2 regions of the Paenibacillus sp. IHB B 3084 genome follow, and region 2 is predicted to be linked to the other one. Evidence: riboswitches for the same ligand, from Rfam matches in the RefSeq annotation. Region 2 holds a riboswitch; the other holds the start of a gene.

Region 1 (4,217 bases), 1.6 Mb from region 2:
TGTTCGGGATGCACTGGAGCTGGTGAACCTGCGAAACGCAGATGACAAGCCGGTAAAGGATTTCTCACTGGGGATGAAGCAGCGTCTCGGGATCGCCCGAGCGATTGCGACCAAGCCGGAGCTGCTGATTTTGGACGAACCCATTAATGGATTGGACCCGGTGGGGATCAAGGAAATCCGCCAATTGTTCCACATGCTGTGCAAGGAATATGGTATGACGATCCTTGTGTCCAGCCACATTTTAGTGGAAATTGAGCAAATTGCCGATACGGTGGGTGTGATTAATCACGGTCGACTGATTGAGGAAGTGTCGATGGAACAGGTGCGGGAAACCAATACGGAATACATCGAATTTACGACCAATGACTGCAAAAAAGCGGCCTACGTCCTCTCCCATCACCTGAATCTGACGAATATCCGAGTGCTAAACGATCAGAATATACGCATTTACGATACAAGTGTACCCCAGAAGCAAATTACGAAAACGCTCATTTTAAATGAGGTAGAGGTGGATTCCATCCACCAAAAAAATAGTACGCTGGAAGACTACTTCGTGCGGCTGTTACATGGAGGTGAACTCCATGCTTAAACTGATGCAACTGGAGCTGAAAAAGTTTCATTTGGCGGGATACATCCGTTCGGCGCTGATTGCCAACGCATGTATTTTAGGCCTGTTCATCATTATTGCGCTAGACAGCCAAAGTGAAGGAGTGCCCGAATTTACACGGTACGCTGAGCTTTTGGACCTCCTGGACTATATGGTCAGAGCCACATTTATTATTTTTGCCTCCGTCCTGCTGTGCCGCTTTATTGTGAGCGAATTTAAGTCCAAGTCGATTAACATCTTGTTCATGTACCCGATTGACCGCAAAAAGCTGATGGTCGCCAAACTCTTGATCGTGTTGCTGTTTACGTTCCTGTCCATTATTTTATCGGAAATCATCATTACGGCAGCTATTCATCTATTAAATCAGTTCGTCGTTATTGTACCGGATAAGCTTAGCCTCACTATACTAGGACAGCAATCAGTACGGACACTGATCAATGCGGTTGCAGCAAGCTTTATGGGGCTGGTTCCGCTGTACATGGGGATGCGAAAATACTCGATACCTACCACCATTGTGAGCTCGATCCTGATCGTAGCCCTGCTGTTTTCGAATAATAACGGCGCTACACTTAGCTCCATTGCGCTTGTGCAGATCGGGTTCGCCGCGCTGGGGATGCTCGTAGCTTATGCGGCCATCCGTCGTATCGAGTACAAAGATATTACCTCGTAATATGTAATTTTGTAAAACGCTTTCAAAAAATAAATGAAAACCTTTGTTCAATGTAACACATATTTTTCACTGGACTTCATTCTAAAACAGGTATATCCTATAGGAGAAATTAAAAAACGGAATAAGGATCTTCGGGGTAGGGTGTGATTCCCAACCGGCGGTATGGCTCATGGAGCTAAGCCCGCGACTCTGTATCTGGCAACAAGATACGGACTGATTTGGTGAGATGCCAAAGCCGACGGTAAAGTCCGGATGGAAGAAGATCGAAGCATGAACATGCCGCAAAGTGAATGAATGCTGTGTTATTGGTTTTGCAGCAACTTCATTTAACTTGCATAAAGCGGCAAGTTTATTTGATCAACCCCCGTCTTGCATGGCCTATCGCCATGGACGGGGGTTTTTGTGCCACCGGTCCTGTATTCGCAAGGAGCTAATTGAGTATGAGTCAATCATCAACTGTACTAACATCCAAAGGTTTTGATCGTAGCTCCCACATGAAAAGCGGTTTTTGGCTAGTCGCGATTGGAGCGGCCTTGTGGGGCGCGGACCCGCTGTTTCGTATTATTTTGCTCAAATCATTTACCTCTACACAAATTGTGCTGATGGAGCATGTGCTGCTCTTTATCTCCCTGGCACCAGTGCTGTGGAAGCATCGCGAGGAGCTTAAAGCGGTACGGCTTCGTCAGATTTTGGCCATCTTGTTCGTCTCGTGGGGCGGCTCGGCTCTGGCCAGCGTGATTTTCACAATGGCACTTAGCAACGGTGATCTTAACGCTGTGCTGCTGCTCCAAAAGCTTCAGCCGTTGGTCGCTATTATTCTGGCCCGCGTTATATTGAAGGAAATGCTGCCGCGTAATTTTGGAATATTAATTGTCGTGGCTCTGTTTGGGACGTATCTTCTTACCTTCGGCTGGTCGCTCCCCTTCGGACATGTTCATGATTTCATCCACGTCGGCAGTCTGCTTGCACTAGGAGCAGCGGTCCTGTGGGGCGGTTCGACAGTAATGGGAAGCTACTTGCTTCGTTCGATGAAATATGAGACGGTGACCTCCCTGCGCTTCATGGTGGCTCTCCCTCTGCTGATCGTTCTCACCTCTGTGGAGCATGCACCCTGGAATATGCCTGCTGGCACATGGGCGGGCGCAGCAGTGATTATCAATCTGTTGCTGCAGGCGCTGCTCCCCGGTCTTCTCAGCCTGTTACTGTATTACAAGGGCCTCAGTACGACCAAGGCGTCTTATGCCACGATGGCAGAACTAAGCTTCCCGATGGTCGGCGTTGTAATTAACTGGATCGCTTTCCAGCAGATCGTTACGGTAGCGCAATTGACTGGCTTTATGCTTATCTGGATTACACTCTTTATGATTTCTCGTCAGCAAAAAAACTAACAGGTACAATGTCTGTTACTTACTCCCCCAAGCCAAATCGAGAAGATGCTTTGCATCTCCGATTTGGCTTTTTATGTATAAGTATTAATATTTAACATACTACTTTAGAACTATTTTTAAATAAAAGCGTGTAAAACTAGCAACTATTCCTCGTTTCCCAAAGATTACATCTATAAAATCCTTTGGCTTTTGTCGAATAAAACAATGTAGTGATCATTAGACACAGAGGAGCAAGAACTATGACTAAAGCAAAACAAACGGTTCCATGGTGGAGCAGGTTTCTCAAACAGTTCTATTTAATGCGGACAAAATTGATTGTATCTTTTTTGGCGGTTCTATTGATTCCAAGTGTTCTTATTGGATACTTTTCGTATCAGGGGGCCAAAACCCAGCTTAGCCAGCAGATGGGCAGCTCAATTGATTTCAACCTGTTTTTATTTCGCAGCAACATTAATCAATATGTATCACCTTTAATAAAAGATTTAAATGTATTAGCTACTGAGGTTCAATCCAATACCCTGAATTCCAAGAATGAAGAAATTCAGGCTAAATTTGATGTGATCTTGAAAGCTCATCCCGAGCTGGATGGGGTACTTCTTGGTAATACAAAAGGAGAATATGTTCGTTCACCAAAGAAAGAATCAACGGATTATGATCCCCGTGAAAAAAAATGGTATTCAAATGCGATAGGGTTAAACGGGGAAACAATCATTAGTGCTCCGTCAGTCAGTGCTTCCTCGGGTAATTTAGTGGTCACGTTGTCCAGAAGCTTACCAGATGGTCAAGGAGCTATAGCAATGAACTTGAGTCTGGATAGACTAAGCGAAAGCTTGAAGGAGGTTACGATCGGCAATCGTGGCGGACTGTTTGTGGTTGATGCGAACAGTACAGTTGTGGCGGGTGCTGGAGTAGCCTTTAAGAATACGGGAAAAAAACCGGCAGACTCCATTAAAGGACTACCCGTTATTACCAAGTTAAATGAAGGGGAAATCCAATCATCATCCGCAACGAAAGAAATTCGATTTATGAACAGAGATATGCAATCATTTACACTCGTTGATCCTCTTACGGGATGGAACGTCATCGCCTTGGCAGATCAGGAGGATTATAGCGATTCGGTAGCTCCCATTTTGAGACAAAGCCTAATCGTTATCGCCATATCCACACTGGTTGCTGCTATCATTATTATCCTGATGATTCGCTCGTTCCTGATTCCACTGGGCAAGCTTCAAAATGGAACGCGCGAGGTTCGTGACGGCAACCTTACCGCACGGGTCAATCTGTCCGGCAAGGATGAATTCAGCGAGCTGGCGCAAAATTTTGACCAGATGACACATGCACTGCATACGATGGTTTCCGAGGTCAACCAAACGTCGTCCCGACTCGCGTCCTCCTCCCTGATGATCAAGGAAAGCACGGAGCAAACGACGGAATCCGTACAGCATGTAGCGGAAACGGTTATGGAATCCGCCGAAAATGCGACTACCAGCGCAGAGGCATCCGAGCAAACGGCCAATGCCGTTGAGGAAATGGCCAAGGGCGTCAGCACCAT
Region 2 (4,217 bases):
ACTCCAATCATCATTCAACAATACCTTTCCCCGTTAGCACTTATGCTCGACTTTATCAATCCCTCTTTCTGTAGTATATACGTCATCGCCTTGCTTAACAATCCAATCCCTTTTTCCTGCTATAGTTATGTCGTTCAATTCAGGTATTCGCAAAATTAAAACTGCTTGCCCAGATTCGCCATCTCAATCGCAGCCAGTGCAGAATCCCAGCCTTTATTACCAGCCTTCGTACCTGCACGCTCAATAGCCTGCTCAATGTTTTCCGTCGTCACTACACCGAAAATAACAGGCACGCCTGTTTTCAGACTGCTTGCCGCCACACCCTTGGCTACCTCATTGCAGACGATATCATAATGCGAGGTAGAACCACGGATCACCGTACCCAGCGTAATAACGGCATCGTATTTACCGCTTGCAGCCATTTTTTGAGCAATCAGTGAAATTTCAAAAGCACCTGGCACCCAGGCTACATCAATCTCATCTTCCTGCGCTCCATGCCGTTGAAGCGCATCGATTGCACCGCTTAACAGCTTACTTGTAATAAACTCATTAAACCGGCCTACCACAATACCATACTTCAAACCATCCGATACGAGATTACCTTCCAGAAAACGTGCCATATGAATCAACCTCTCTTTTTTAAATTATTTACAATGACATACGACGACGATAATCAATCAAATCCTGAATACTGATCAGCTTCAAATGATGACGGTTGGCGATCACTGCCAAATCGGGTACTCGGGCCATGGACCCATCTTCCTTTATAATTTCGCAAATGACCCCGGCGGGTTTGGAGCCGCAGAGTCGGGCCAGATCGACAGCCGCCTCGGTATGACCCGCACGCTGCAAAACACCCCCATCGCGGGCGATCAGCGGAAACATGTGACCAGGCTTGCGAAAATCGCCCCCTGTGGCTGTCTCGTCGGCCAGCGCACGCACGGTCAAAGAACGCTCGGCTGCTGAAATCCCCGTTGTGGTCTCTCTATGATCTACCGACACCGTAAAGGCTGTGCCGTGGAAATCTGTATTTTGCTCCACCATCGGTTGCAATTCCAGTGCCTCGGCTCTTTGCCCTGTAATCGGTACGCAGACCAACCCGCGGCCTTCGGTAATCATGAAATTAATGACCTCGGGGGACGCTTTTTCAGCCAGAGCGATAAAATCGCCTTCGTTTTCCCGTTGCTCATCATCCACCACGATCACGACTTTACCGTTTTTTAGATCCTCCAGCGCTTCTTCAATGGAATCCAGACGAATTTCCACTTCCTGCTCCAACACACCATATTCCACTACGTCAGCCACTATATTTGAATGGCTCTCACTTCTTCCGCTTTCCATTACGCTTTCCTCCTTATTTCTTGTGGCATCAGGCAAAGCCGTGTTTCGCCAAATAATCCAGACTCATAGGAGCTTTCTCCGTTTCCTCCATCGCCGCTGATCTTCCGTAATTCAAAAGCTGCTCCACATATTTACCTAAAATGTCGCATTCAATATTGACGGTGTCTCCCTCACGTTTGGCCTGCAAGGCCGTCTCAGATAAGGTATGGGGGATGATAGATACGGCAAAGGTATCTCCTGTGCGCTGGGCAACCGTCAAGCTGATGCCGTCGAGTGTAATCGAGCCTTTGAGAAGAATATATTTGAATATTGCCTGATCTGTAGGTGCAACTTCGTACACAACCGCATTCTGGTCTGATGTCACCCGACGAATCGTGCCCGTTCCATCCACATGTCCTTGCACGATATGCCCTCCGAACCTGCCATTCGCCGCCATAGCCCGTTCCAGATTGACCCGGCTACCGGATTTCAACTCTTTCAGATTGCTGCTGCGGTAGGTTTCAGGCATCACATCAACCTTAAAATCCTTAGTACCCACCTGTGTTGCGGTCAGACAAACACCATTCACGGAAACACTGTCTCCTATTTTCAAATCGCCCAATACCACAGAACCCGCAATGCCCAGCACCATCGCTTCTCCACTTCTGGAAATCTGCTGAATGCGTCCCACTTCCTCGACCAATCCGGTAAACATGCCTTCACTCCTTCCCATCTAAAGTTCAGTTTATCCCTAATTCATCAGGCATAAGCGCAAAAACCCCCCAGTCCGGATAATATCCGTCATGGGGGTGATGAGAGTCGAATTTTCAGTATACAAGCGCAGTCCATATACATCCTGAGACCACATGAATGATAAGTTTGCCAATAGAAAGCATGACTGACCATACAACTAAATACGCTCAGAGCGCGTGCGAAAACGAAAGCTTGTAGAACAAGCAATCTTCCGTTTGCTACCTGCAACGAAATAAGCCGTACGTACCATTACGTATGCTAAAAATCGGCACATGTCATGCACATGCGCTTCGTATCCTTCTCCCATCCAGACTATACTGTCGGTCCCGGAATTGCACCAGGTCCACCTTCTGCTGATCGCTCAGCATCCGGGTCACGGACTAAGCCGCGCTGTTCATCGCAGAAGCGATTTACAGACACGTCATCACCGCCGGTGGGGAATTGCGCCCCGCCCCGAAGGATCTTGCTTTATTCAATTGAATTAGCATTAAACTTGTTACGTATATTAGCACCGACTTCTAAAAAAAGCAAGTTATCTGATAGACGCTTCTGCTTTTGTTTTGACATATTGGCTGGAAAGCTCTTCAAACCAGGCTCTATCATTCATGTGAAGCGCCAGATCAATCAGATCGGCCAGTTCTTCGATCCCGAGCTGCGTAGCATGATCGAACGTAATGACCGCTGAAGCGGTTGGTCCGCGGCCACCCTCCGTGCATATATCGTAATCCAGCCGTACATCAACATGCCCGTCGATAAACTCGCATTTCAGAAAATAAATAATCTCGCACATTAAAATGGGACGCACCTGCGTTTCCAGCACACAATCCATCACCTTGGCTGAATAGTGCTGGTTCGTCAGCGTAAATTTGTGATCTGTCGCTGCCAGCGAAGTCCGTCCAAAGTCATCCGTAAATTTCAATTCCACTGGCGTGATATTCATGACCTTGGGTATTTGCTTCTTTATAATTTCGATTATCTCAACTGTATTCAGCTTAATCATACCTGCACCTCATTGCATCTTAAAATTCAGAGAAAGCACTAATTCAACATGTTTCACGTAGGCCTCCACTCCTATATCGGAAATCATTACCTGATTTTTTATGCTTCATCCCATAAACGACAAAAAAGATTCTTCGCGCAACAAGCGCAAAGAATCTTGATCGAACCGGTACCGCAACATCTTATAACAATGTTCAAAGTGTATTATGCAAAAAACTGGATTATAGCTCCGAAATTTCATGTTTCTTTTTCAGAATATTCCATCGGCGTTCAATCTCCTGCTCAAAGGTAGCCAGCGTGGCTTCTTCCTTAAGAAGATGTTTTGTTTTGCCCATTAATTTGAGCCATTCTGCGGCTGGAATCCGTTTTCCCTTGTCCTCCGGATTGTACGTAATCGTCGTACTGCCTTGCTCAATCTCGTACAGCGGGAAGAAGCAAGACTCCACAGCAGCTCCCACAATGCTGGTACCCAGTCTATCCTCGGATTTCCAGTTCAGCGGGCAGGCGCACAGGATTTTACCATAGGCGGTCCCCACGTTATTTGCATACCATTGTGCTTTGGCCGCTTTACGCAGCATATCCTGCGGATGGCTTTCGGCTGCCGTGAAGGCATATGGAATATTGCAGGCAGCCATAATTTGCACCGTATCCTTGTGATGCCCCTGCTTGCCTTTTTGCATTTTGCCTACACCCGACGTACTGGTCATGTGACCGAGCGGAGTGGAGTACGATTGCTGTGAACCTGTATTCATATACCCCTCGTTATCATATTCCAGCATGATCAGCTTATGATTACGCAGAGCCGCACCAATCGCAGAACCCATACCAATATCCATCCCACCGTCACCGCTGATCATGATAAAGGTCGGATCATCCGCCATCTTAATTTCATTGCGGCGCTTCATCTCCATGTAAGCCTCCAGCGCTCCAGAGAGCGTAGCAGCCCCATTTTGAAAAAGATTATGAATCATCGGCTGTTTGTGTGATGTATACGGATAACCTGTCGTGACCACGTATACACAACCGGTCTGGAACAGCACGACGATATCTCCCTCGATGCCTTTGAAAAACAGCTCCAGCGCAGACAGCGCTCCACAGCCTGGACACGCCCCATGACCCGGCGTAAGACGGCGTGGTTTGGTCGT

What was found. Region 2 has a riboswitch for FMN ahead of ribE (riboflavin synthase). Riboswitches for the same ligand answer to the same signal wherever they lie in the genome.
Region 1: linked by a shared signal. The riboswitch ahead of ASL14_RS05420 (DMT family transporter) and the one ahead of ribE (riboflavin synthase) in region 2 are both predicted to bind FMN.

What each region holds. Positions count from the first base shown of each region.
Region 1 covers NZ_CP013203.1:1,159,414-1,163,630, forward strand. Annotated here, with positions in the region: gene ASL14_RS05410 (ABC transporter ATP-binding protein) at 1-589, shown strand, start outside; gene ASL14_RS05415 (ABC transporter permease) at 582-1,277, shown strand; FMN riboswitch at 1,401-1,545, shown strand; gene ASL14_RS05420 (DMT family transporter) at 1,718-2,665, shown strand; gene ASL14_RS05425 (methyl-accepting chemotaxis protein) at 2,905-4,217, shown strand, end outside.
Region 2 covers NZ_CP013203.1:5,042,508-5,046,724, reverse strand. Annotated here, with positions in the region: gene ribH (6,7-dimethyl-8-ribityllumazine synthase) at 156-620, opposite strand; gene ribB (3,4-dihydroxy-2-butanone-4-phosphate synthase) at 649-1,341, opposite strand; gene ribE (riboflavin synthase) at 1,370-2,035, opposite strand; FMN riboswitch at 2,365-2,538, opposite strand; gene ASL14_RS23615 (IDEAL domain-containing protein) at 2,606-3,073, opposite strand; gene ASL14_RS23610 (thiamine pyrophosphate-dependent enzyme) at 3,294-4,217, opposite strand, start outside.